DNA from 3 places in the Aquaspirillum sp. LM1 genome. Region 1 is predicted to be linked to each of the others. Evidence: predicted binding sites of a transcription regulator. Region 1 holds the regulator's gene; each other region holds the start of a gene.

Region 1 (7,668 bases):
TGATGCTGACGTCTGCCGCCCGTTCAATCAGGCTGTCGCTCAGGCCATGGGCAATCGCCGCCAGCGTGCCCATCGAGCACGGGCATACCACCATGGCGTCTGCCGGATTGGAGCCGGATGCCGGCGGGGCAAACCATTCTTCGCGGCCAAACACCGACAGCCGCTCGCCACAGCCGTATTGTTCGCGCCACAGCGCTTGCAGCGCCTTGGGCTGGCTGGGCAGGGTCAGCTGCATTTCCTGCTGGGCGACAATCTGCGCCGCCTGCGAGTACAGCAGCCAGACCCGGCAGCCGGCAGCCAGCAGGTGTTCCAGCAGGCGCACGCCATACGGCAGGCCGGAGGCACCCGTCAAGGCCAGGGTGATGGTGAGAGGGGAAGCCGGAGGGGAAGAAGCAGTCATCGGAGTGGATCGTTTTTCAGCAAAAGGGCGCACACCAGGCCATTGACCAGACCGGTCAGCCAGGCGGCCAGGGCAAAAGGCGGCACAAAATACAAAATGCCGTCAGAGGGAATCAACCACAGCCGCGCCAGCGCCAGCTGGCCGGCCACATGACAAAATGCCGCCACCAGGCTCAGGCTGACTGGGCCAAACAGCCGGCGCGGCAGCAGCCGGTACGCCAGCCCCAGCCCGGCCAGGCTGCACAGCCCGCCGGTCAGGCTGAGAAAAAAGCCGGGGGTGAACAAGCTGCCCAGCAGCAGGCTGGCCGCCAGAATGCGCATCAGGCTGACACTGACCGCCACCCGCCAGCCAAACCGGGTCAGCGCCAGCAGGGTGATGATATTGGCCAGCCCCGGCTTCAGACCGGGCAGCGGGGTGGGAATGCCGGCGTCAACCAGCGACAGTACCACGGCCAGCGCGGCCAGTTGCGCCACGCGCAGGTCGTCGGCGTGGGCGGTGAGGGTCAGGGTGGGAGGGGGTGTCGGCATGCAAGTCAGAAGTTCAGGCTATCGTAGGGCGCATGGCGGCGGGGAATATCAATGGCGGTGCGGTTGGGCAGGCACAGTGCGGTCTGGCCGGGGCGGCTGAGCCAGCCCTGGCGCACACAATACTGGCGTGGACTGGGGTCGCGCAGGATGCGCACCCGACCACTGGCAATCTGCACTTCGGTGGTGCCCAGCGGACCAGGGACTTCAATCCGGCGATCGTGACGCAGGCTCAGTGTGGCAAACACCTGGCCGTTGGCGCGAATCACCACGGTTTCGGCAATGCCATCCTGCCAGAAGCTGACAAAACAGCCCACCACCACAGCGGCCCCGGCCAGCAGCATCAGCCCATCACCAGGGGAGAGCAGCGGCAGCAGCCGGTTGAGCTGGGTGGGTCTCACAGTTGACGATGGCGAATCAGCACCTGCTCGTCGGCAAATGCACTGGCCAGGCGTTGAGCCAAGTAGACCGACCGATGCTGCCCGCCGGTGCAGCCCACCGCCACGGTGAGGTAGCTGCGGTTGTCGCGGGAGAATTCCGGCAGCCAGCGCGCCACCAGGCTGCGGATGTCTTCAAACATCATTTCCACCTGCGGCTCGGCGGCCAGAAAATGTGCCACCGGCTCATCCAGCCCGGTGTATGGGCGCAGCTGCGGATCGTAGTAAGGGTTGGGCAGGCAGCGCACGTCAAACACAAAGTCGGAATCCAGCGGAATGCCATGCTTGAAGCCAAACGACTGCACAATCAGCGTCAGCCGCGAATTGTCGGCGTCCACCAGCTGGCGCACCCAGCCACGCAGCTGGTTGGCGCTGAGGTCGCTGGTGTCGATGCGCTGGCTGAGCTCGTGAATCGGTGCCAGCATCTCGCGTTCTTTTTCGATGCACTCGGGGATGGTCAGCCCCTCTTCCGACAGCGGATGACGACGGCGCGTTTCGGAAAAACGCTTGATCAGTGTTTCGGTTTTGGCTTCCAGAAACAACAGGCGCAGGTCGATATCCAGCTTGCGCAGCTGATGCACGGCAGTGGGAAACAGCGACAGCATCGGCGCGCTGCGGGTATCCACGCTGATGGCCACCCGCTGGTAATGGTAGGCATGGATATTTTCCACCAGCTGCGGCAGCAGGGTGGAGGGCAGATTGTCAACGCAGTAAAAGCCGGAGTCTTCCAGAATTTTCAGGGCGACCGACTTGCCTGAGCCAGACAATCCGCTAATCAGGATCAGTTGCATGTTCCTGCTCTCGAAGGAAACGGGTTTGACGTTCGATAAAGTCGCGGGTGCTATCGATGCCGCGCAGCTGCAGGATGTAGTTGCGTACCGCGGCTTCTACCAGCACAGCCAGATTGCGCCCGGCGGCCACCGGCAGGGTGACCTTGCGCACCGCCACATCCAGAATATCCTGGGTTTCGCTCTGGATATTCAGCCGGTCGAGCTCGCGCATGGATTGATCGGTGGCCTTGACCAGATGGATGATCAGCTTGAGCACTTTTTTCGGTCGCACGGCGGTTTCGCCAAAAATGGTGCGGATGTTCAGAATACCCAGGCCGCGTACTTCCAGAAAATCGCGCAGCACGTCCGGACAGCGGCCTTCCAGCGTTTCCGGGCCAATGCGGTACAGCTCGACCGCATCGTCGGCCACCAGGCCATGGCCGCGCGAAATCAGGTCGAGCGCCAGCTCGCTCTTGCCCATCGACGATTCGCCGGCAATCAGCACGCCCACTTCCAGCACGTCCAGAAATACCCCATGCATGATGGTGGACGCAGCCAGCACCCTGGCCAGGTAAATGCGCAGCACATCCATCAGATAGGGCGATGGCTGGGACGAGGTCATCAGCGGCACATTGTGCTGTTCGCAGTAGCTGCGCAGCCCCTTGGGCAGGGCTTGATCGTTAGCGACGATAATGGCCGAGATGGCCAGGGAAAACAGCTGGTCGAGCATGCGCTTGCCCTCTTCGGGCGATTGCGCGTTGAGGTACTGCACTTCGGCCAGGCCAAACACTTGCACACTATTGGGGTGAATCAGATTGACGTGGCCCACCAGCGCCAGGGTGGGACGCTGGTCGTCGGTATGGATGCGATGATCGCCCCCCGACGTGCCGGCCACCCAGACCAGGTCAAGCTTGTTAACGTTGTCATTGAACAGACGGCGAACGCTGATGCTAGGCATGGGCAGGCCACTCGGCCAGCAGGCGGTACGCGGTGGCCGCGTCGGCGACGGTCAACAGCGTTTCGCGCAGCTGGCGGTTGGAAAATCGGTGGGCCAGTTCGGACAATACCTGCAGGTGCAAGTCATTGGCCTGATCGGGCACCAGCAGGACAAACAGGCTTTGCACCGGTTTGCCATCGGGTGAATCATAAGGAATCGGCGCTTTCAGCCGGATATAGGCCCCGGTGGCTTCTTTCAGCCCCTTGGCCCGGCCATGCGGAATGGCCACGCCCTGACCCAGACCGGTTGACCCGAGTTTTTCTCGGGCAAACAGACAGTCGAACACATCGCTGCGGGCGATGCCATGGCTGTTTTCAAACAGGATGCCGACCTGCTCGAACACGCGTTTCTTGCTGGAAACATCCAGATCCAGCAGCACATGTTCGGGGGACAGGATTTTGGCAATCAAACTCATTGCGTGACCCACGCTTTCACGGAACCGCGCCATTCTACGCCGGTTTGATCCGGCTGGGCAGCGTGCGCATCTGCGCTGCTGACATGGCTGGGAAGAAGGAACGGGCGGAAACCCGCAGGTTTCCGCCGTAGTGGATATCTGGCCGGGAGGAAACCCGACCGCGCCGCCACTTGGGCGCTCATGCCGCCAAGCGGGCTTTAGGCCTCGGTCGGAGCCTGCACCACAGCGGCCTTGTCTGCCGGGTGGTGGTCGGTCAGTTTTTCCTTGTATTTGAGCACCTGGCGGTCCAGCTTGTCAGCCAGGGCGTCCAGGGCGGCGTACATGTCGCTGCTGCTGGCCTCGACATGAATGTCCTTGCCTTTGAGGTGAACGTTCACCTCGGCTTTTTGTTCCAGTTTGTCTACCGACAAGGTCACGGCGACAGAAGTGACGTTATCGACATGACGGGTGATGCGTTCGAGCTTGGCTTCAATGTAGTCGCGCAGCGCGGGGGTAACGTCGAGGTGAATGCCGGTGATTTTCAGGTTCATAACCTTACTCCTTCCTGGAAAAACGCCACGTCCAACGGGACGGGCCGGGTTGAAGCTGTGCGGCGGGACAAGGCCCGCCGCGTGGCCGGCAGGGAGTGGCCTGATGCCCAGGCCGGTCTCCGTCATACTTTCATCGGCCGGCCCACAGCCGGCTTGAGGCCGTGGCACTCAGGCCACGGCGGAACAACATGATCAGATCGACTTGCGCAGGTTGACCGGCGGAATCTGCATGGCTTCGCGGTACTTGGCCACCGTCCGCCGCGCCACCTGAATGCCTTCAGCGCCCAGCATATCAGCCAATGCCGAATCGGAAAGCGGTTTTTTCGGGTCTTCGTTGCCAATCAGCAGGCGCAGCCGCGCCTTGATGGCAGTGGCCGAGCATTCTCCGCCGGAATCGGTTTCCAGCGCGCTGCCGAAGAAATATTTCAGTTCGAAGATACCCCGTGGACATAAAAGGAATTTTTGCGTGGTCACCCGCGAGATGGTGGATTCGTGCAGGCCAAGTTCGTCGGCAATGTCGCGCAGCACCAGCGGGCGCATGCCCACCTCGCCCAGCTCAAAAAACTGTTGCTGGCGCGCCACGATGGCCTCGGATACGCGCAGGATGGTGTCAAAGCGCTGCTGCACATTGCGGATCAGCCATTTGGCTTCCTGCAACTGCGCAGTCAGCTGCGAGCCGCCTTCGCGGTGGTGTTGCAGCAGATGGGCGTACAGCGAATTCACCCGCAGCTTGGGCATCGCCGCCGGGTTGAGCTGGGCGCGCCAGCCTTCCGGGCCTTTGTGCACCATCACGTCGGCCACGATGTACTGGGTGTTGTCGCGACCAAAACCGGCCGCCGGGCGCGGGTTGAGCGAGGCCACCAGCAGGGTGACCGCCTTGAGCATGTCGTCGTCACAGTGCAGCTGGCGCTTGAGCTTGTTGAAATCGCGGTGCGCCAAGAGCGACAGGTGTTCGTTGATCAGCACCTTGGCCAGCGTGCGCACCGGACTGTCCGGCAGGATGGCCAGTTGCAGGGTCAGCGACTCGGCCAGCGAGCGGGCCCCCACGCCCGCCGGTTCAAACTGCTGCAACAGGCGCAGGCCCACTTGCAGTTCGTCGGCGTCCACGCCGAGCTCTTCCGGCAGGTGGGCGGCGAGTTCTTCCAGCGACTGGGTGAGATAGCCATCGTCGTCGAGTTCTTCGATCAGGAAGGTGACCACGGCGCGGTCGCGCGCTTGCAGCGCGTGTTCGGCCACCTGGTCAAGCAGGTGCTCGCGCAGGGTTTTTTCCGCCACCATATTGGCGTGCGGGTCGAAATCGTCGTCGTGGTTGCCCGAACCGCTGCTGGACCAGTCGGACAGCTCCAGCGAATCGGCTGGGCCGTCGTCGTCGCGGCTGGGCTCTGGCGCGTCGTTATTGTCGTTGCCGGGCGTGTCGGCGCTGCTGGCCGGGGTGTCCGCCGTATTGGGCAGGGGATCGGGCTGGCCTTCGTCACGCTCCAGCATCGGGTTGTCGTGCAGGATGTTTTCAATTTCCTGCTGCAAGTCCAAGGTGGAAAGCTGCAAGAGCCGGATCGACTGTTGCAGTTGCGGGGTCAGGGTCAGCTGCTGGCTGACTTTAAGTTGCAGGCTCTGTTTCATTACGCGGGCTTCATCACGCTGTCACACGCCTACAGGCGGAAATGTTCACCAAGATACACCCGTCTGACGTTTTCGTCGCTCACCAGTTCGTCGGGGCGGCCTTTGGCCAGCACGGAACCTTCGTTGATAATGTAGGCATGATCACAGATCGACAAGGTCTCGCGGACGTTGTGATCGGTAATCAGCACGCCGATATTGCGTTCCCGCAGGTAGGCAATGATTTTTTGAATGTCCAGCACGGCAATCGGATCCACGCCGGCAAACGGCTCATCCAGCAGGATGAAGCGCGGGCGGGTGGCCAGCACCCGGGCGATTTCCACCCGGCGGCGCTCGCCGCCAGACAGGGCCAGTGCTGGCGATTCGCGCAGGTGGCCGATATTGAGTTCGTCCAGCAGGCTGGTCAGCTCGTTTTCGGCGTCTTCGCCGCGCCGACCGGCAATTTCCAGAATGGCCAGGATGTTTTCCTCGACCGTCATCTTGCGAAAGATCGATGCTTCCTGCGGCAGATAGCCCAGCCCCATGCGCGCACGCTGATGGATGGGCAGATGGCGGATATCATGCTGATCGATGCGCATTTCGCCACCATCAGCGCTGACCAGGCCAACAATCATGTAAAAACTGGTGGTTTTACCGGCACCATTGGGGCCGAGCAGGCCGACCACTTCGCCACTGCTGATATCCAGCGAGACATCCTTGACCACCGTGCGCTTGCCATAGCGCTTGTTCAGGTGGTGTACCGAGAGCACGCTGCGGCTCATTGGCCATCCTTTTTCTTGGGCTGCAAAATCACCGTCACCCGCCCGCCGCTGCCCTTGGCCGGGCTGGCACCGCCGGTGGGGCCGTTGGCGATGAAGGTTTCATCCTTGGTATTGTAGACCAGGGTCTGCCCCATCACGATGTCCTGGCCACGCTTGACTCTGGCGTTGTCGAACAGTTTAACCAGATTTTTACCGCTGTCGTATTCAATCCGCTGGCCCTGGGCGTCCATCCATTCATTTTTGCCGTCGATTTTCTGGCGGAAAGTGGCCGGGTTGCCGTGAGCCACGGCCAGATCGCCGCCGTTTTTGTCCTGGGTGACCGTCACCTGGGCGGCGCGCAGCAGAATGGTGCCCTGGGTGACCACCACATTGCCCTCGTAAACGGTGATGCCTTTAAGCTGATCCAGGCTGGCGCGGTCGGCTTCGATCTGGATGGGTTTGTCGCGGTCGCCCTGCTCGGCCAGGCTGTGGGCAGAAACGGCAGTCAGCGCCATGGCCAGCAGGCCGGACAGCAGGCGGTCATTGACGGGTCGGAACATGGGTTACCTTTACCTTGGACAGCAGTTTGACCTGCTGGGTGACATCGTTGTAAGTGAAGCCAGTGCTGCGCACCACGCTGGGGCCACGGCTGAGCACCGACAGCGCCGGCGAACGGGCGGTACGCTGCTCGGTGTCAATGGTCAGCTGGCTGCTGACCAGTTTGGCGGTGTCCTGCCCTGGGCTGTAACGCAATACGGTGACCTGACCTGGAAACTGGCTGATGCGGGTTTTCGGGTTATAGCGGCCATTGTCGCCGATGATTTCCAGTTGCAGCACGGCACCGGCGTACTGGCGCAAATGCGGGCGCAGCAAATGAATGGTGGGGTCATTGGGTTGCTGCCAGGCCTGCTGGCCGCTCAGGTGCTGTTTAACCTGGCCCTGGGCGTCAAATACCGTGGCGGTAAAGCCTTCCACCACGTAGTCTGGCGCTTCGGCGCGCTTGTCATGGCTGACGCTGGCGCTGAGCCAGTCGGTCAGCGACTGCAGCCAGAAGGTCAGCCCGGCCAGCAACGCCAGCAGCACCAGCGGAAACAGTTTGTTAGGGCGACGGTTCATGCCAGATACACTGCCAGCGCGTCATCCAGCTTGCCCTGGGCGTGCAGGATCAGTTCGCACAGCTCGCGCACTGCGCCGCGCCCGCCGGCGCTGCCGGTCACGTAATGGGCGTGGCTGCGCAC
Region 2 (7,668 bases), 1.6 Mb from region 1:
CGACCAGGGCGACCCGAAAATGGCCACCCAGATTGCCCAGCGCATGGTAGACGCCAAAATTGCCGGCATGATTGGCCATTTGAATTCCGGCACCACCATTCCGGCCTCGAAAATCTACGCCGACGCCAATATTGGCCAGATCACCCCATCGGCCACCAATCCGGCATTTACCCAGCAGGGCTTTAAAACCACTTTCCGCCTGATTGCCGATGACGTGCAGCAAGGCAAGGCGCTGGCGGATTTTGCCGTGAATACGCTGAAGGCCAAGAAAATCGCCATCATTGACGACCGCTCGGCCTACGGCCAGGGGCTGGCCGATGAATTTGACAAGGCCGCCAAGGCGCTGGGTGTTGAAATTGTTAAACGCGAATTCACTTCGACCAGCGCCACCGACTTCATGGCCATCCTCACCGGCATCAAGGGTGCGCAGCCGGATCTGATCTTCTTTGGTGGGGTGGACGCCCAGGCGGCACCAATGGTCAAGCAGATGCACAAGCTGGGCGTGAAGGCCCCGCTGCTCAGCGGTGACGGCACGCAAACCGGCAACTTCATCAAGCTGGCCGCCGACGCCGCCGAAGGCCAGTACGCCTCGGCTGCCGGCGCACCGAAAGAGCAACTGCCTGGCTACGCCAGCTTTGCCGAAAAGCTGAAAAAGAAATACAACGCCGAGGTGGTGATTTATTCGCCGTACAGCTACGACGCAGTGAAGGTGATGGCCGCCGCCATGCAGAAAGCCGGCTCAGCCGACCCGGCCAAGTATCTGCCGGTGCTGGCCGCCACCCAGTATCAGGGGGCCACCGGGCTGATCCGCTTTGATGCCCAGGGCAATCGCCAGCATTCGGCAGTGACGATTTACCAGGTTCGCCAGGGCCGCTGGGAAGTGATTGGCGTGGTGGGTGGTGAAAATTCTGCACAGGCGGATGCACCAGCAGCGGGCAAAGACAGCGGAAAAAAACCCGACTGACCCCAGCGTGATGCTCCCGAACGCGGCACCCGGACAGGGGCCGCGTTTTTTTGTGCACTGCAATGGAACATATTAAGCCACTGCTGTATCCTCGACAGATTCAAACGCTTGTCAAATCGGCGTTGACAGCGCGAAATCGCATCATGAATAATCAGCCGGCCTTCCAAAATTTCACAGGGGAAAGTTTCATGAAGTATGCGCGTTTGAGCCTTATTGCTACCGCCGTCCTGGCACTGGCCGCTTGCGGCAAGGGCGAACAAAAACCGGCTGAACAGGCCGCTGCCCCGGCGGCACCCGCCGCTGCCAGCGAACTGGTGGTCAAGCTGGGTCAAGTGTCCCCGCTGACCGGCCCGATCGCCCACCTGGGTAAAGACAGCGAATCCGGCGTGAAGCTGGCGGTTGACGAACTGAATGCCGAAGGCGTGACCCTCGGCGGCCAGAAGGTCAAGTTCGAACTGGTGTCCGAAGATGACCAGGCTGACCCGAAAATCGCCACCCAGGTTGCCCAGCGCCTGGTGGACGCCAAGGTGGCCGCCGTCATTGGCCACCTGAACTCCGGCACCACCATCCCGGCTTCCAAGGTGTACGCCGATGCCGGCATCGTGCAAATCTCGCCGTCGGCCACCAACCCGGCCTACACCACCCAGGGCTTCAAGAGCGCTTTCCGTGTGATCCCGAACGATGTGCAACAGGGCAAGGCCATTGGCGACTTCATCGCCGATACGCTGAAGGCCAAGAAAATTGCCATCATTGACGACCGCACCGCTTACGGCCAGGGTCTGGCTGACGAAGTGGAAAAAGCCGCCAAGGCCAAGGGCGTCACCATCGCCAAGCACGAATTCACCACCAACACCGCCACCGACTTCATGGCCATCCTGACCTCGATCAAGGGTGCCAAGCCGGACGTGATCTTCTTTGGTGGCATGGACGCACAAGCCGGCCCGATGGCCAAGCAGATCAAGAAGCTGGGCATCACTGCCAAGCTGATCGGTGGCGACGGCTTCCAGACCCCGGAATTCATCAAGCTGGCCGCTGACGCGGCTGAAGGCCAGTTTGCTTCCAATACCGGCGTGCCGAAGGAACAACTGCCGGGCTTTGCCACCTTCAACGAAAAGTTCAAGGCCAAGTACGGCGAAGTGCAGCTGTACTCCCCGTACGCCTACGACGCCACCAAGCTGGTGGTAGCAGCGATGAAGAAGGCCGATTCGGCTGACCCGAAGAAGTACCTGGCAGCCCTGGCTGGCATCGAGTACGACGGCGTGGTGGGCAAGATCAAGTTTGATGACAAGGGTGACGTGCTCGACGGCGCGATTACCGTTTACCAGGTCAAGGGCGGCAAGTGGGAAGTCATGGGCACCGTGGGTGGCGCAGCTGCCGCTGCAGCCCCGGCGGCAGCACCGGCAGCCGAAGAGAAAAAGCAGTAATCTCTTCAGCCCCGCTGACAAGCCGGCTGGCTTGACGACAAAAACGGCATCGGCAACGATGCCGTTTTTTATTTTATTTTTTGTGGATCCCCCTGATGAGCCTCCCTCTCCTGGATTGCATTGAAGTGGTCACCGGCATTGGCACACCCCGCCACGCGGTGATCTGGCTACATGGCCTGGGCGCTGACGGCAGCGACTTTGCCCCGATCGTGCCTGAACTGGAGCTGCCCGACGATTTGCCGGTGCGCTTTGTGTTTCCGCACGCGCAGACCATGCCGGTGACCTGCAATAACGGCTATGTGATGCGCGCCTGGTACGACATTCTGTATATTGATTCGATCGACCGCAAAGTGGACCTGAACGGCATTCGTGACTCACGCGCGCAAATCGACGCGCTGATTGCCCGCGAAATCAGCCGTGGCGTACCAGCTGAGCACATTGTGCTGGCCGGGTTTTCCCAGGGCGGTGCCATGGCCTACACCACCGGGCTGACCCAGCCGGACACCCTGGCCGGCATCATCGCCCTGTCTACTTATATTCCCAGCCTGGACTACCTGAGCGAACACCGCCATCCGGCCAACCAGCACACCCCGGTGTTTGCCGGCCATGGCGAATTTGACAATATCGTGCCGGTGGCGCTGGGCCAGCGCGCAGTGGATACGCTCAAGGCCCACGGCCAGCCGGTAAGCTGGCACACCTACCCGATGATGCACGCGGTGTGCATCGAAGAAATCCAGGCCATTGGCCAGTGGCTGCGCAGCGTGCTGAAATAAGCCACAGCGGCCAGGTCGCTCCGATGCGGATTGCCGCCCTGATGGCCCGGTTTACCTATCTTTACCCAGCTTTACCCTCTGTGCTGCTGACGACAGTGGCGGAAGTTTTTACCATGACAAGCATCTGATTCAACGGTTTTTACCAGAGGAGAAGCTTGATGGGACATGGACATGGCAACGGTCGCGGACCGGGTAATGACGGGCTGGCTGGCGGTGGCAAGGGCGTGGGCGCAACCGTGACCTCGGTCACCCTGACCAGCGGTGCGGACAGTGTGGGCACCACCGGCAACGACCTGATTCTGGCCACGGCGGCCACACTGAACAGCGGCGACAGCCTGGTGGGTGACACCGGCATGGACACCCTCAGCCTGAGCGGCAGCGGCACCTTCAACCTGAACAGCCTGACGGCGTTTTCCGGCATTGAACGCATCCAGGGCGACAGCAGCGACCAGGTGTTTCAGCTCAAGGACGGGGCAGACCTTAGCCTGAGCACCGGCAGTGGTCACAACACCATCACCACCGGTGCCAGCGGCACCCAAAGCCTGCAACTGGGCAGCGGCAGCAATACCGTCACGGCAGGGGCCGGCACCACGCTGGTGACCACCCACGGCGGCACCGATGTGATTACCGGCGGCAGCGGTGCCCTGAATGTGCGCGCTGAATCCGGCATCACCAGCATTATTGCCGGCAGTGGCGGCAGCCATATCGACCTGGGCTGGGGCAAGGTGACCCTGACAGCCGGTACCGGCGTGGACGTGATCGACCTTGGTCATGGCAGCGGTAGCGCCACGGTCACCAGCTTCACCCAGGGCAGCGACCTGCTGCAAGTACACGATGGCCATGTGTCCAGCTATGCCGAACTGCTGACCGTGGCCACCGTCACCAGCGCCGACGGCAACACCACCATCAGCCTGAGCGGTGGCCCCAGCGTGACCCTGGTGGGCGTCAGCTCGGTCAGCGCCAGCGATTTTGATTTTACCCACGGGGGATGAAGCAGGGGGCGTCCTACTAGTAGCCAGTCACCATGATCTGAATCGACTGACAGGCGATTAGACCGCTTTCGGCATGAGTTTCACCTCAGGTGTCGTTCCCGCGAAGGCGGGAACGACAAGTCGGGTGAGGTTCATGCCGAAAGTGGTCGAGTCGCCGTCCCGTTGAAATACCCGCGTGCAGGCGAGTGCGCTGACCTTGGGTATCTGTGCCAATGATCGGTTCATATCTGGGTGACTGGCTACTACGCTGATAGGCGTGAAGTTTGAGTGATGTTGATGAGTTTGGCGGCGCCCCCAGGCGCCGCTTTTTTTTGCGCCGGCGGTGCAGATGCTTACCGGCCCGGCAGCCATGGATAGCAAGCTGCATATATCACTTTCGTTTTCAGTATAAAACTGCAAATCAGATAACCAGTAAAAATCTGGCCCTATCTGATAAATCACAGCAAGCTACTGATCTAAAACATAAATCTATCCTGACCGCCTTTTTTGACCCATGGCACGCTTTGTGTCTGTGTTACATCACCCGTAACACACCAACAAGCGGCCCTTATGACTGACTCTCCCCATATCGTCATCCTTGGCATTGGCAATCTGCTGTGGGCTGATGAAGGCTTTGGCGTGCGCGCCGCCGAAGCGCTGTACGCCGGCTGGGCGTTGCCCGACCATGTGGAAGTGGTGGATGGCGGCACCCAGGGCCTGGCACTGTTGCCCATTGTCCAGTCGGCCAGCCATTTGCTGATTCTGGATGCCATCGACGCCGGCCTGACGCCTGGCGAGCTGGCCGTATTTGAAGACGACGCCGTGCCGGCCTACCTGACCGCCAAAAAAATGAGCCTGCACCAGACCGGGTTTTCCGAAGTGCTGGCGCTGGCCGAACTGTCCGGCCAGGGGCCGGCGCAGCTGGCGCTGGTGGGGGTGCAGCCGGTGCAACTGGAAGACTACGGCGGCAGCCTAACCGACGCGGTGCGTGCCCAGCTGCCCGCTGCACTGACCCATGCCTGCCGGATTCTGGCCCGCTGGGGGGTGACGCTGACCCCGCGCAGCCAGCCGGCGCAAGGGGGCCTGCACGACGCCAGCCTGGCGCTGTCTGCCTACGAACAAGGCCGGCCCAGCGCCGCAGACGCCTGTCGGGTGGGCGATGCGCGGGTGCTGGCCCAGCGGGAGGATTAAGCCATGTGTGTGGGCATTCCCCTGCAGATTGTGACGCTGAACTCGCCGTTCACCGCGTTGTGCCGTGGCGCGCAAGGCGAGGAAACCATTGACTTGTCGCTGGTGGGGCCACAGCCGCCTGGCACCTGGCTGATGACCTTTCTGGGTGCCGCCCGTGAAGTGATCGACGCCAACACCGCCGCGCAAATCCAGCAGGCGCTGGACGCGGTGGCCGCCGCACTGGGCGGGGCCACCGACCTGGACGCGCATTTTGCTGACCTAATCAACCGCGAACCGCAACTGCCCGACTTTTTGCAACCCCCTGCCTGATGGAGCTCCCCCGCGTGACTGCCCCGCTTTCCGCTGCCCTGACCCCCCTGCTGGCCCGCCTGACCGCGCGTGGCTGGCCGCTGCTGCGCCTGGCCGAACTGGACGGATTTTCCCGCCAGCACGGTGCCATTGTGGCGTTTTGCAGCGATGACCCCACCCGCCTGCCAGAAGTGGCCGATGCGGCGGTGATTTTGCCCGAACTGCTCAAGGATGGTGGCTTTGCCCTTACCCCCTGTCTGCTGCACCCGGCGGACAACGCTGCGCTGCAGGCGCAGTACGGGGTGATGAAATACCCGGCGTTTCTGTTTTTGCGCGACGGCGGCTATCTGGGCACGCTGGCCGGTTTGCGTGGCTGGGGCGAATATCAGCAGGACATTCAGGCTGTGCTGGCCCGACCGGTCAGCCGCCCACCGGCCATCGGCATCAAGGTGGCCAGCCCGACCTCGCCAGGAGCGTGCGCATGAAACCGTTTCCCCTTCCCGTGGTGGCCTTTGTCGGGGCCGGTTCGCAACCTGAAGACCCCGATCTGGCCTATATGCCGCTGCCAGTACAGATGGACAGCTTCACCATGCCGGCGCTGCCCAGCTCGGAAGACATTCGCCATCTGAACACCGCACTGGCGGTGGTGGGCGAGCTGGCCGAACTGGCCACCCGCTGGACCCCGGCTGCCGGCAGCCTCAGCCGCTCGCTGGCCGGCCTGCCGGCAGCCGACCTGACCCTGATCAACCAGGTACTGGGCGAAGGCGAAGTCAGCGCCAGGGCATTGCTGGCCGACGGCGGTGAAGTGCGTATCCAGGAATCGGTGTTTGCCGGGGTGTGGCGGGTGTGTACGTTCAACGCTGCCGGCGAGCAAACCGGCGATGCGGTGGAAATTGCCCCGGTGCCCAGCGTGCTGATTGAGCGCGCCCAGGCCAGCAGCCGCTGGCTGGACAGCCTGCCGGCCCTGCCGCCCACCCTGATGAATGCGGCGCCAATTGGCGCGGAACTGCTGGCCCGCCAGCGCCAGGCGCTGGACCACCCGCATGTGATCAACTTTACCCTGCTGCCCGTTACCCCCGACGACATGGCCTGGATCGAAGGGCTGATTGGCGAAGGCCAGGTGGGCATTTTTTCGCGTGGCTACGGCAAATGCCGGGTGCTGGCCACCGCGCTGGTGCATGTGTGGCGGGTGCAGTATTTCAACACCATGAACACCCTGCTGCTGGACACGCTGGAAATCACCCGCATCCCCGACGTGACCCTGGCCGACGGCGAGGACATTGCCGATTCTGCCGAACGCCTGGCCCAGGCGCATGGCTGGCTGCTGGGAGAATTTGACCATGTTTGAAGGCAGCTATCTGGGCGATGCCCAGCGGCTGACGGCGGACACCCGGCTGGAATGCAAGATCTGCTGGTATGTCTACGACCCGGCCCAGGGCGATGATGTCTGGCAGATTCCGCCTGGCACCCCGTTTGTCGAGCTGCCCGCGCACTGGAAATGCCCGGTGTGTGATGGCGCGCGCGACCAGTTCATGGTGCTGGAATGAACCCGTCGGCCACCCTGTGTGCGGTGTTCCAGCGCATCCAGACCGAGCGCATGGCCGACGTGCCGTTACTCAATCCGGCCATTCAAGTAGAGGCGGTGGGCTTTCGCTTGTGGCAGGATAGCTGGCTGGGCGTGCTGATCACCCCCTGGTGCATGAATTTGCTGGCACTGGCGGAAACTGTCCCGTTCGCGCCGCTGGCGCTGGATGGCAGCCACAGCATTGCCCTGCCCGATGGCCCGGTAAACTTTGCCGGGGCCTTCGAGCCGGCGCTCGGCCATTACCGCCAAGCTTCGCTGTTTTCGCCGATGTGGCAATTTGCCAGTCAGGCAGCGGCGCGGGCCACGGCTGAGGAAGTGATGAACCTGCTGTTTCCGGCCACGCCCGCGCCTGATTTGTCGCGGCGTCGGCTGTTTGGATTGCGCGCATGACCCCTGCTGACCTTGCCGGCCATCTGAGCCTGACCGTGCTTCACGATGGCCACACCCTGACCCACTGCCACAGCCGGTTTGA
Region 3 (7,668 bases), 1.2 Mb from region 1:
CAGCAGCGGCACGCCGGCGGCCTGGGCGCGGCGAGCGACGCCGCTGATCACCTTGCCGCCCGCCGACTGGCCATCGGCGCGGCCTTCGCCGCTGATCACCCAATCGGCCCCGTGCAGGGCGGCGTTAAAGTCGAGGGCGTCCATCACCCAGTCGATGCCAGGGCGCAGGCGGGCGGCAAACACCGCCAGTGCTGCCGCCCCCATGCCACCCGCCGCGCCCGCGCCAGGCAACTCGGCCACCTGGCGACCTGTGGCCTGGGCCAGTTGCGCGCCCCAGTGCGCCAATGCAGCGTCCAGCAGCGCCACACCTGCCGCGTCGGCACCTTTTTGCGGGGCAAACACCGCACTGGAACCGCGTGGGCCGCACAGCGGGTGATCCACATCGCAGGCCACTTCCACTGTCACCCTGGCCAGGCGCGGGTCGAGGCCATCCAGTTGCAGCCGGGCCAGCTGGCGCAGTGCCGCGCCGCCCGGCGGCAGCGGCTGGCCTTGCGCGTCGAGCAGGCGTGCGCCCAGCGCCTGCAGCATGCCCGCGCCGCCATCCTGGGTGGCGCTGCCGCCCAGGCCAAGCAAAATCCGCGTTACTCCCAGGTCCAGCGCGGCGGCCATCAGCTCGCCCACGCCGTAGGTGCTGGTGCGCAAGGGGTCGCGCTGCGCTGGCGACAACAGCGGCAAGCCAGCGGCTTCGGCCATTTCAATCAGCGCGGTTTTGCCATCGCCCAGCACGGCAAAGCGCGCCAGGGTGGGCTGGCCCAGCGGGCCTTGCACCTGGCGGGTCAACAGCTGGCCGCCAGTGGCGCTGACCAGCGCATCCAGCGTGCCTTCGCCGCCATCGGCCAGCGGCAGACACACGCAGTCGGCATCTGGCCACACCTCGCGCACCCCCTCGGCAATCGCCTGGGCGGCGGCGCTGGCCGGCAGGCTTTCCTTGAAACTATCCGGGCAGATCACGATTTTCATCAGGCGGCATCCATCAGCTGTTGATACAGAAACACCGTGACCCTGGCCACTTCCGCCGCCAACTGGCGCATATCGCCGCCCTGGCCGCTGTGGCCGCCGGCGTCGGACTGGTACAACTGCACCGGCTGACCCAGCGCCAGCAGGCGGGCGGTGAACTTGCGCGCATGGCCGGGGTGCACGCGGTCGTCGCTGCTGGAGGTGGTCACCAGGGTAGCCGGATAACGCACGCCGGCTTGCAGACGCTGGTAGGGCGAATAGGCCGCCAGCGCGGCGTAGTGCTCGGGGTCCGCCGGGTCGCCGTATTCGTCGATCCAGCTTGGGCCGGCGGACAGTTCGGTGTAGCGCAGCATATCGGTCAGCGGCACTTCGCACACCACCGCGCCAAACAGCTCGGGGGCCTGAGTCATCGCCGCCGCCACCAACAGGCCGCCATTGCTGCCGCCCTGAATGCCCAGCCGCGCCGGGCAGGTCAGGCCATCGGCGATCAACTGGCGGGCAATCGCCAGAAAATCATCAAACGCCACTTGCCGACGCTCGGCCAGCGCCGCCTCGTGCCAATCCGGGCCAAATTCGCCACCGCCGCGAATGCAGCTCAGCACAAACACGCCGCCCTGCTCCAGCCACTGCCGCCCCAGCGCGCCCAGGTAAAACGGCGTCATTGGCACGGCAAAACCACCGTAGCCATACAGCAGGGTCGGGCGCTGGCCATCGTGCGGCGCATCGCGGCGGGCCACGACAAAATACGGGATGCGCTCGCCGTCCGGGGCGATGGCGTGGTGCAGTTGTGCGTGCATCTGCTCGGCGGCAAAGCGCGGTGGCTGGCCGCGCAGTGCCTGTGGTGCCAGCGTGGCGTCGTCGGCATCCAGCCAGTACAGCGTGGACGGAGTGAGAAAATCATCGTAACCAAACAGCAGCCCGTTGCTCTGCCACGGCTGGTCCACCATCTCCAGCTGGCCCTGACCGGGCAGAGGCGCGCGCTGCGCCTGCCAGCCGTCGGCAGTGGGGGTGAACACCCACAGCTGGCTGACGCCTTCGTCCAGCACATGCACAAACAAACAGCTGCGCCCGGCCAGCGCGCCATCCACCGACTGGCGCGGGCCGGGGGTGAACAAGGGCAGCGGGTCGATTTCACCGGCGCACAGCGCCTGCCAGTCCAGCGCCAGCAACACACCGGCGTCCAGCTCGCCCCACGCTTGGTTCAGTCGCACAATCAGCTGGCCGGCCACCACGCCGTCGATGTCCACCTTGGGCGGCAAGGGCAGCGCCTGCCGGCTCAGGTCGGGCAGCACGCGCCAGTAGCGGGTGCGGTAAAAGCTCAGCGCTTCTTCGATGATGTCCACCGGCTCGCCGCCGTCCGGGTTGAGCATGCGCCAGGCGCTGACCGCCAGGGCATTGCGCTCGGCCTTCAGCAGGCTGTGCGCCTGGGCAAACGGCTGGCCGCGCTGCCATAGCTTGACTTCGCGTGGGTAACCCGAGGCGGTGGCGTCGGCCTCGCTTAGCACCACGGCGGCGTACAGGCTGTCCGGGTCGCGCCAGGTAACGCTGTGCTTGCCGGGCGGCAGCTGAAAGCCCTCGGCGACAAAGGCGCGCGCGTCCAGGTCGTATTCGCGCAGGCAGGCGGCGTCACCGCCATCAGCGGACAGCGACAGCAAACAGCGCGCCGGGCGTTCGGTGCAATGGTCAATCCCGGCCAGATGCCAGTCCACCCCTTCGGCGGCGGCCAGCGCGTCCAGATCAAACAACACTTCCCAGGCATCGCGGTTGGCGCGGTAGTCGTCGGGGCGAATGCGGCGGTACACCCCGCGTGGATGCGCCGGGCTTTGCAAAAAGTGGTGCCACCAGCCGGCATGCGCCTCGACAAACGGCACGCGCTCGTCGTCGCGCAGATGCTCCAGCACTTCGTCGGCCAGCGCGGCAAAGCGCGGGTCGGCATCCAGCTGGGCGGCGGTGTGCGCCTGTTGCTCGGCGCACCAGGCGCGGGTGGCGGCGGAATCGTCTTCCAGCCAGAGGTAGGGGTCGTGAGTGGGCATGGGGTCGGCAAGCATCAGGAAATCAATAGGGCGGTATTGTACTGCGCGGGGGGGCACACCGTGCCGATGGCAGCGCTGTAGCCCTGTTCCAGCAAAAAAACCCGCCGGGGAGAGCCGGCGGGGCAGGAAAATCGGGCTGGGTTAGCACATCTGTTTCGGCCTGTGGCCGCCCCCCATCTGTGCCCAGACCCGAGAGGGATGCAGGAGGAATACCGGGAGAGTCAGACCATCAATCAATACATCATGAACATGCGTTGCAGTGCCTTGGTGTCGTGGGTTTTGGTCAGGCCCAGCATCAGCAGGATGCGGGCTTTTTGCGGCGACAGGTTGTCGGCAACCACAAAATCCAGTTCGTCATCGTTGGCTTCGCCATTGCGGGCGGTGATACCGGTGCCGGTGCGCGAGCTACGCACCACAATCATGCCCTTCTTGCGGGCTTCGGTCAGCGCGGCCTTCACCGGGGTGGACAGGCTGCCATTGCCGGTGCCGGCGTGGACCATGCCTTCATCGCCAGCGGCAGCAAAAGCGTCCACGGCAATGCGGGTGGCATTGGCGTAGCTGTACACCACATTCACTGCCGGCAGCTTGTTCAGCTTGCTGATGTCAAATTCGCTGTCGGTGGTGTGCTTGCGGGTGGTGGCGCGGTAGAACATCGGCTTGCCCGACACCATATAGCCCAGCGCGCCCAGGTCGGCGCTGCGGAAGGTGTCGGTGGTCATGGTGTTGCTCTTGGTCACTTCGCGGGCGGCGTTGATCTGGTCGTTCAGCGACACCAGCACGCCACGGCCTGCGGCATCCGGGCTGCTGGCCAGCGCCACGGCGTTATACAGATTGATCGGACCATCGGCGCTGATGGCGGTGGACGGGCGCATGGCACCCACCAGCACCACCGGCTTCTTGCTCTTCACGGTCAGGTTGAGGAAGTAAGCGGTTTCTTCCAGGGTGTCGGTGCCGTGGGTGATGACGATGCCGTCCACGTCGCGCTGGGCCAGCAGTTCATTGACGCGCTTGCCCAGTTTCAGCCAGTGGTCGTTGGTCATGTTTTCGCTGGCGATCTGGAACACCTGCTCGCCTTTGACATTGGCCACGTTTTTCAGCTCGGGCACCGCTTCAATCAGGCGTTCCACGCCCACTTTGGCGGCGGTGTAGCCCACGGTGGTGGTCGAGGTGGCACCGGTGCCGGCAATGGTGCCGCCCGTGGCCAGAATCATCACATTCGGCTTGTCGGCAGCCAGGGCGGCGGCGGAGAACAGCACGCCGGTCAGTACAGTCAGACGCAGGGTTTGGATCATCATCAGACAGTTCCTCTGTAGGAAATTTATGTCGCTTGTCGTTGCCATTGCGCGGCCCACTCGGGCCTGCAGCATGCGGGTGGCCTCAGCCAGGATCAGGCTGGGCGGCAGCGGATTAATGCATAAACGATGCCATGTGTTCCGGCGCAAATGGATTTTCATAATAGGCTGATTTTTTGCGGATTTCTGAGCTTCTACCTCAGAGACAAAACGGAAAACCGAACAGCGCGGCGTTCGCCCATTCGGCTAGCCGAACGCCAGCGGCTGGCTTAGCCCGGCAGCGGGTCGGACGTACTGGCGTCGCCACGCAAAAAATACAGAAACCGCCCGCGATACGCCTGACCGCCAGGCAGCTGACAGTCGGCGCGGCGGGCGTGATGGCGGTAGCCGCGCGCGGACATGGCCTGGCAAAAACGGCTGCGCTGGCCCCGGTCGGGGTCAACAATCATCACTTCCACACTGGCCGACGAATGGCAATCGATAAACCCGGCCAGTTGCTCCGGCTGGTCGCGTTCGTACAGCACATCACTGCCGATAATCAGCTCAAACTGCCCCAATGCCGGGTTGCTGCCCGCCCAGTGGCCAGTTTGATACACCATTGGCCCCAGTTGGTTCAGTTTCAGGTTTTCCCGCATGAACTGCGCCGCCAGTGGGTGGCAGTCGCTGGCGGTGACATCGGCGTCACGCTGGTGCAGCACCAGGCTGGCCAGCGCCAGGCCAGCGCCAATTTCCAGCACGCGCCGCCCCTCCAGCGGCTGGGTGTGCATGGCCGCCGCCAGCACTTGCGCCGACGGCCAGACCAGGCCAAACAGCGGCCAGGTGGCCGAGGAGATGCCCAGTCGTTCGGCTTCGCCATCGGGGTCGGAAAATTGTTGTAAATCCAGCAGGGAGCGAATCTGATACTCCGCGCCGCCAATCGTCAGGGTTTCCACCTTGACTTGATAACCAGGCATGAAGGGCTTTCTGTTAACGCCGCGCCGCCTGTCGTGTCCTGCCCGGCCAGCAGCGGGGCAAAAGCTTGATTTGACAAGAAGAAGGGGAAGGATGGGTGCAGCGGAAGACGGCAGCGACAGCAGCCGACAGGCGTCATGACGCCATCGCGCTGGCCTGGCCGAAGTGGGGTCATGCCGGGTGAGGCGGGCAGCTTACCACGCTTGTGCTACCGGCAGCGGATCGGGCCGGTTTTTTGCTTACCCTTCATTCAGGAAGTAACCCCCCGCGTGCGCACGGCTGACAGTTTTTGTCCGCTCAGCTGCGCGCAAAATGAACTAGGCTGAAAAGATGTTGCCGCTACCAGACCCTGGGCAAAGGCACCGTCAAGGAGGTGAATCATGAACCGCATGCAATGGGATAGCCGGTTTTTTCTGACCGGTGCCGGGGTAATGGCTGTGCTGTTTTTGCTGGATGGCGACTGGCTGCTGCTGCCGGTGTGCCTGCTGGCCCTGATGTGGGGCGCGCGGCTGGCCGACAGCGAGCGGGTGGCGCGGCTGGTGGCGGGCGAAGGCGATGAAGATGCATTAAGCATGCTATTCGAGCCGGTTCGCAGCCATTCGCTGCTGCCACTCGACCATTTTCGCTGTCGCGAGCTGATGTTTTACCGTTCCGGCTGGCCGGTATACCGGTTTTTGTGTTCCAGCCGCTGCTGGTTTGAGTTTGTTGGCGAAAGCGAGCAGGTGGCCACGCTGACCGAGCAGCATATTCTGGTGTTTCCCGGTGTGGTGTATCTGCGCCGGGATGATCTGGCGCAGAACGAACTGCCGAGCCGACGCTGAACCCCGCCATGTCCCGATCAGCCACGCCTGAATAGTCAAACGTGGCTGATTGTGTCCTGAGTCACTGCCCAGAAAAACACAGGGGGAACCCCTGGTTTTGTGAAAAATAGCTTGCAGGTGATTGATTTTACTGGGTTTGGCTTGTTGAAAAAGTGCTGTCCTGCATCAATCCGCGCATTGCTAAGCCCAGTGCCCATATAAAATCCCCCCCCACACCACCGCCAGGTTGACCAGCCCGAGCAATTGCGCGGCGCTGCCCATGTCCTTGGCGCGCTTGGCCAGGGGATGGCGGTCCAGCGAGGTATGGTCCACTGCGGCTTCGATGGCAGAATTCAGCAGTTCGATAATCAGCGTGGCCAGCGGCGCGGCCATCATCAGCGCACGCTCCACCGGAGTGACCGGCAGCCAGAGCGCCAGCGGCAGCAATAGCGCGGCCAGCAGGCTGAGCTGGCGGAAGGCGGCTTCGTGGCGGAAGGCGGCGCGCAGGCCGTCCAGCGAGTAGCCCAGCGCATTGATCAGCCGGCGCAGGCCGGTTTTGCCCTTGAATGGGCTTTCAGTCGGTGGGGTCACACTGTCATCTCAAAAAAAGCGGTCAGGAGGGAAACCCACTCAGGGTGTCCACCTTGGCCGGACGTTGCAGCCATTGCACGCGCTGATGCATGCGCGGGCTCAGCCAGGCGTGGCCGTCGGTTTCCACCAGCATGACATCGCGGATGTCAAAGCGGGCAGCCAGCCGGGCGGTGTCGGTGCGCGAGGCAAAAAACAGCGGCTTGCTGGCCACATCGGAGCGCAGGCCGGCATCCAGGCCGTTTTCCACCAGCACGGTGGCGGCCTGACGCTGGCAGGCGGCGCTACCGGTGCGCGGGTCAATCAAATGGCAGTAACGCACGCCATTGAGCTCGAAATAGCGCTGATAATCGCCCGAAGTGCCCAGCGCCTCACCATCGCGCAGCACAATCACCGCCATGGCCTGGTTGTCCCTGGGGGCCTGCAGGCCCACTTTCCACGGTTCATCGCCCTTGCTGCCCAGCGCCAGGATATTACCGCCGATATTGATTAAGGCAGACTTAATGCCCGCTTCGCGCAGGCGCTCGGCCACCCGGTCCAGCGCCCAGCCTTTGGCCATGCCGCCCAGATCGAACGAGACATTGCGGTTACGACTGCGCACCTGTCCCCCATCTAGCTGCACATCGCTCATTTGTGGGGCGCTGGCAATCAGCCGGCGCAGGGCCGCCGGATCCGGCGTAATCGGAGCAAAGCTGTCGGCATGAAAACCCCATAATGCCACCAGCTGGCCGATGGCCGGGTTGAACAGCCCCTCGGCGGCAGAGGACATCTGCTGAGCCTGGCGCAGCAGGGCAAACACTTCCGGGTCGGTGCGTGTCCATTGATCTTGAGCCAGCGCCCGGTTGATCCGGGTCAGCTCGCTGTCGTCACGCCAGGCATGCAGACGCACATGCCAGCGGTCCAGATCCGCCAGCGCGGCGCTGACCACCGGGCGGGCCACGGACTCCGGCACATCAGCCGTGGTGATCTGCACCCGGGTGCCAAACACATAGCTTTCCTGCTGCCATAATGTGGGGCCTTGCTCGCAGCCGCTCAGCAACAGGCTGC

Evidence for each region. The regulator sigma-54, encoded in region 1, starts transcription at its own class of promoters, with help from an activator protein. The targets are predictions, from matches to a motif close to CTGGCACGCTTCATGCTT.
Region 2: a site for sigma-54 is predicted at 4,647-4,664, ahead of hybD (HyaD/HybD family hydrogenase maturation endopeptidase). Genes of this name have one in related genera too.
Region 3: a site for sigma-54 is predicted at 4,401-4,418, ahead of BXU06_RS13700 (type II asparaginase). Genes of this name have one in related genera too.

What each region holds. Positions count from the first base shown of each region.
Region 1 covers NZ_CP019509.1:374,139-381,806, forward strand. Annotated here, with positions in the region: gene BXU06_RS01680 (flavin prenyltransferase UbiX) at 1-400, opposite strand, end outside; gene BXU06_RS01685 (Gx transporter family protein) at 397-927, opposite strand; gene BXU06_RS01690 (NusG domain II-containing protein) at 933-1,325, opposite strand; gene rapZ (RNase adapter RapZ) at 1,322-2,152, opposite strand; gene hprK (HPr(Ser) kinase/phosphatase) at 2,133-3,089, opposite strand; gene ptsN (PTS IIA-like nitrogen regulatory protein PtsN) at 3,082-3,543, opposite strand; gene hpf (ribosome hibernation-promoting factor, HPF/YfiA family) at 3,741-4,073, opposite strand; gene BXU06_RS01715 (RNA polymerase factor sigma-54) at 4,266-5,693, opposite strand; gene lptB (LPS export ABC transporter ATP-binding protein) at 5,723-6,451, opposite strand; gene lptA (lipopolysaccharide transport periplasmic protein LptA) at 6,448-6,990, opposite strand; gene lptC (LPS export ABC transporter periplasmic protein LptC) at 6,971-7,546, opposite strand; gene kdsC (3-deoxy-manno-octulosonate-8-phosphatase KdsC) at 7,543-7,668, opposite strand, start outside.
Region 2 covers NZ_CP019509.1:1,995,517-2,003,184, reverse strand. Annotated here, with positions in the region: gene BXU06_RS08515 (branched-chain amino acid ABC transporter substrate-binding protein) at 1-964, shown strand, start outside; gene BXU06_RS08510 (branched-chain amino acid ABC transporter substrate-binding protein) at 1,153-2,388, shown strand; gene BXU06_RS08505 (alpha/beta hydrolase) at 2,484-3,161, shown strand; gene BXU06_RS08500 (calcium-binding protein) at 3,320-4,153, shown strand; gene BXU06_RS17370 (hypothetical protein) at 4,211-4,594, opposite strand; gene hybD (HyaD/HybD family hydrogenase maturation endopeptidase) at 4,703-5,323, shown strand; gene BXU06_RS08490 (HypC/HybG/HupF family hydrogenase formation chaperone) at 5,333-5,632, shown strand; gene BXU06_RS08485 (hydrogenase-1 expression HyaE) at 5,647-6,096, shown strand; gene BXU06_RS08480 (hydrogenase expression/formation protein) at 6,093-6,959, shown strand; gene BXU06_RS08475 (rubredoxin) at 6,952-7,158, shown strand; gene hybE ([NiFe]-hydrogenase assembly chaperone HybE) at 7,155-7,586, shown strand; gene BXU06_RS08465 (hypothetical protein) at 7,583-7,668, shown strand, end outside.
Region 3 covers NZ_CP019509.1:3,152,775-3,160,442, reverse strand. Annotated here, with positions in the region: gene BXU06_RS13710 (glycerate kinase) at 1-960, opposite strand, end outside; gene BXU06_RS13705 (prolyl oligopeptidase family protein) at 960-3,005, opposite strand; gene BXU06_RS13700 (type II asparaginase) at 3,224-4,285, opposite strand; gene BXU06_RS13695 (methyltransferase) at 4,552-5,235, opposite strand; gene BXU06_RS13690 (hypothetical protein) at 5,614-6,054, shown strand; gene BXU06_RS13685 (diacylglycerol kinase) at 6,235-6,624, opposite strand; gene BXU06_RS13680 (FAD:protein FMN transferase) at 6,647-7,668, opposite strand, start outside.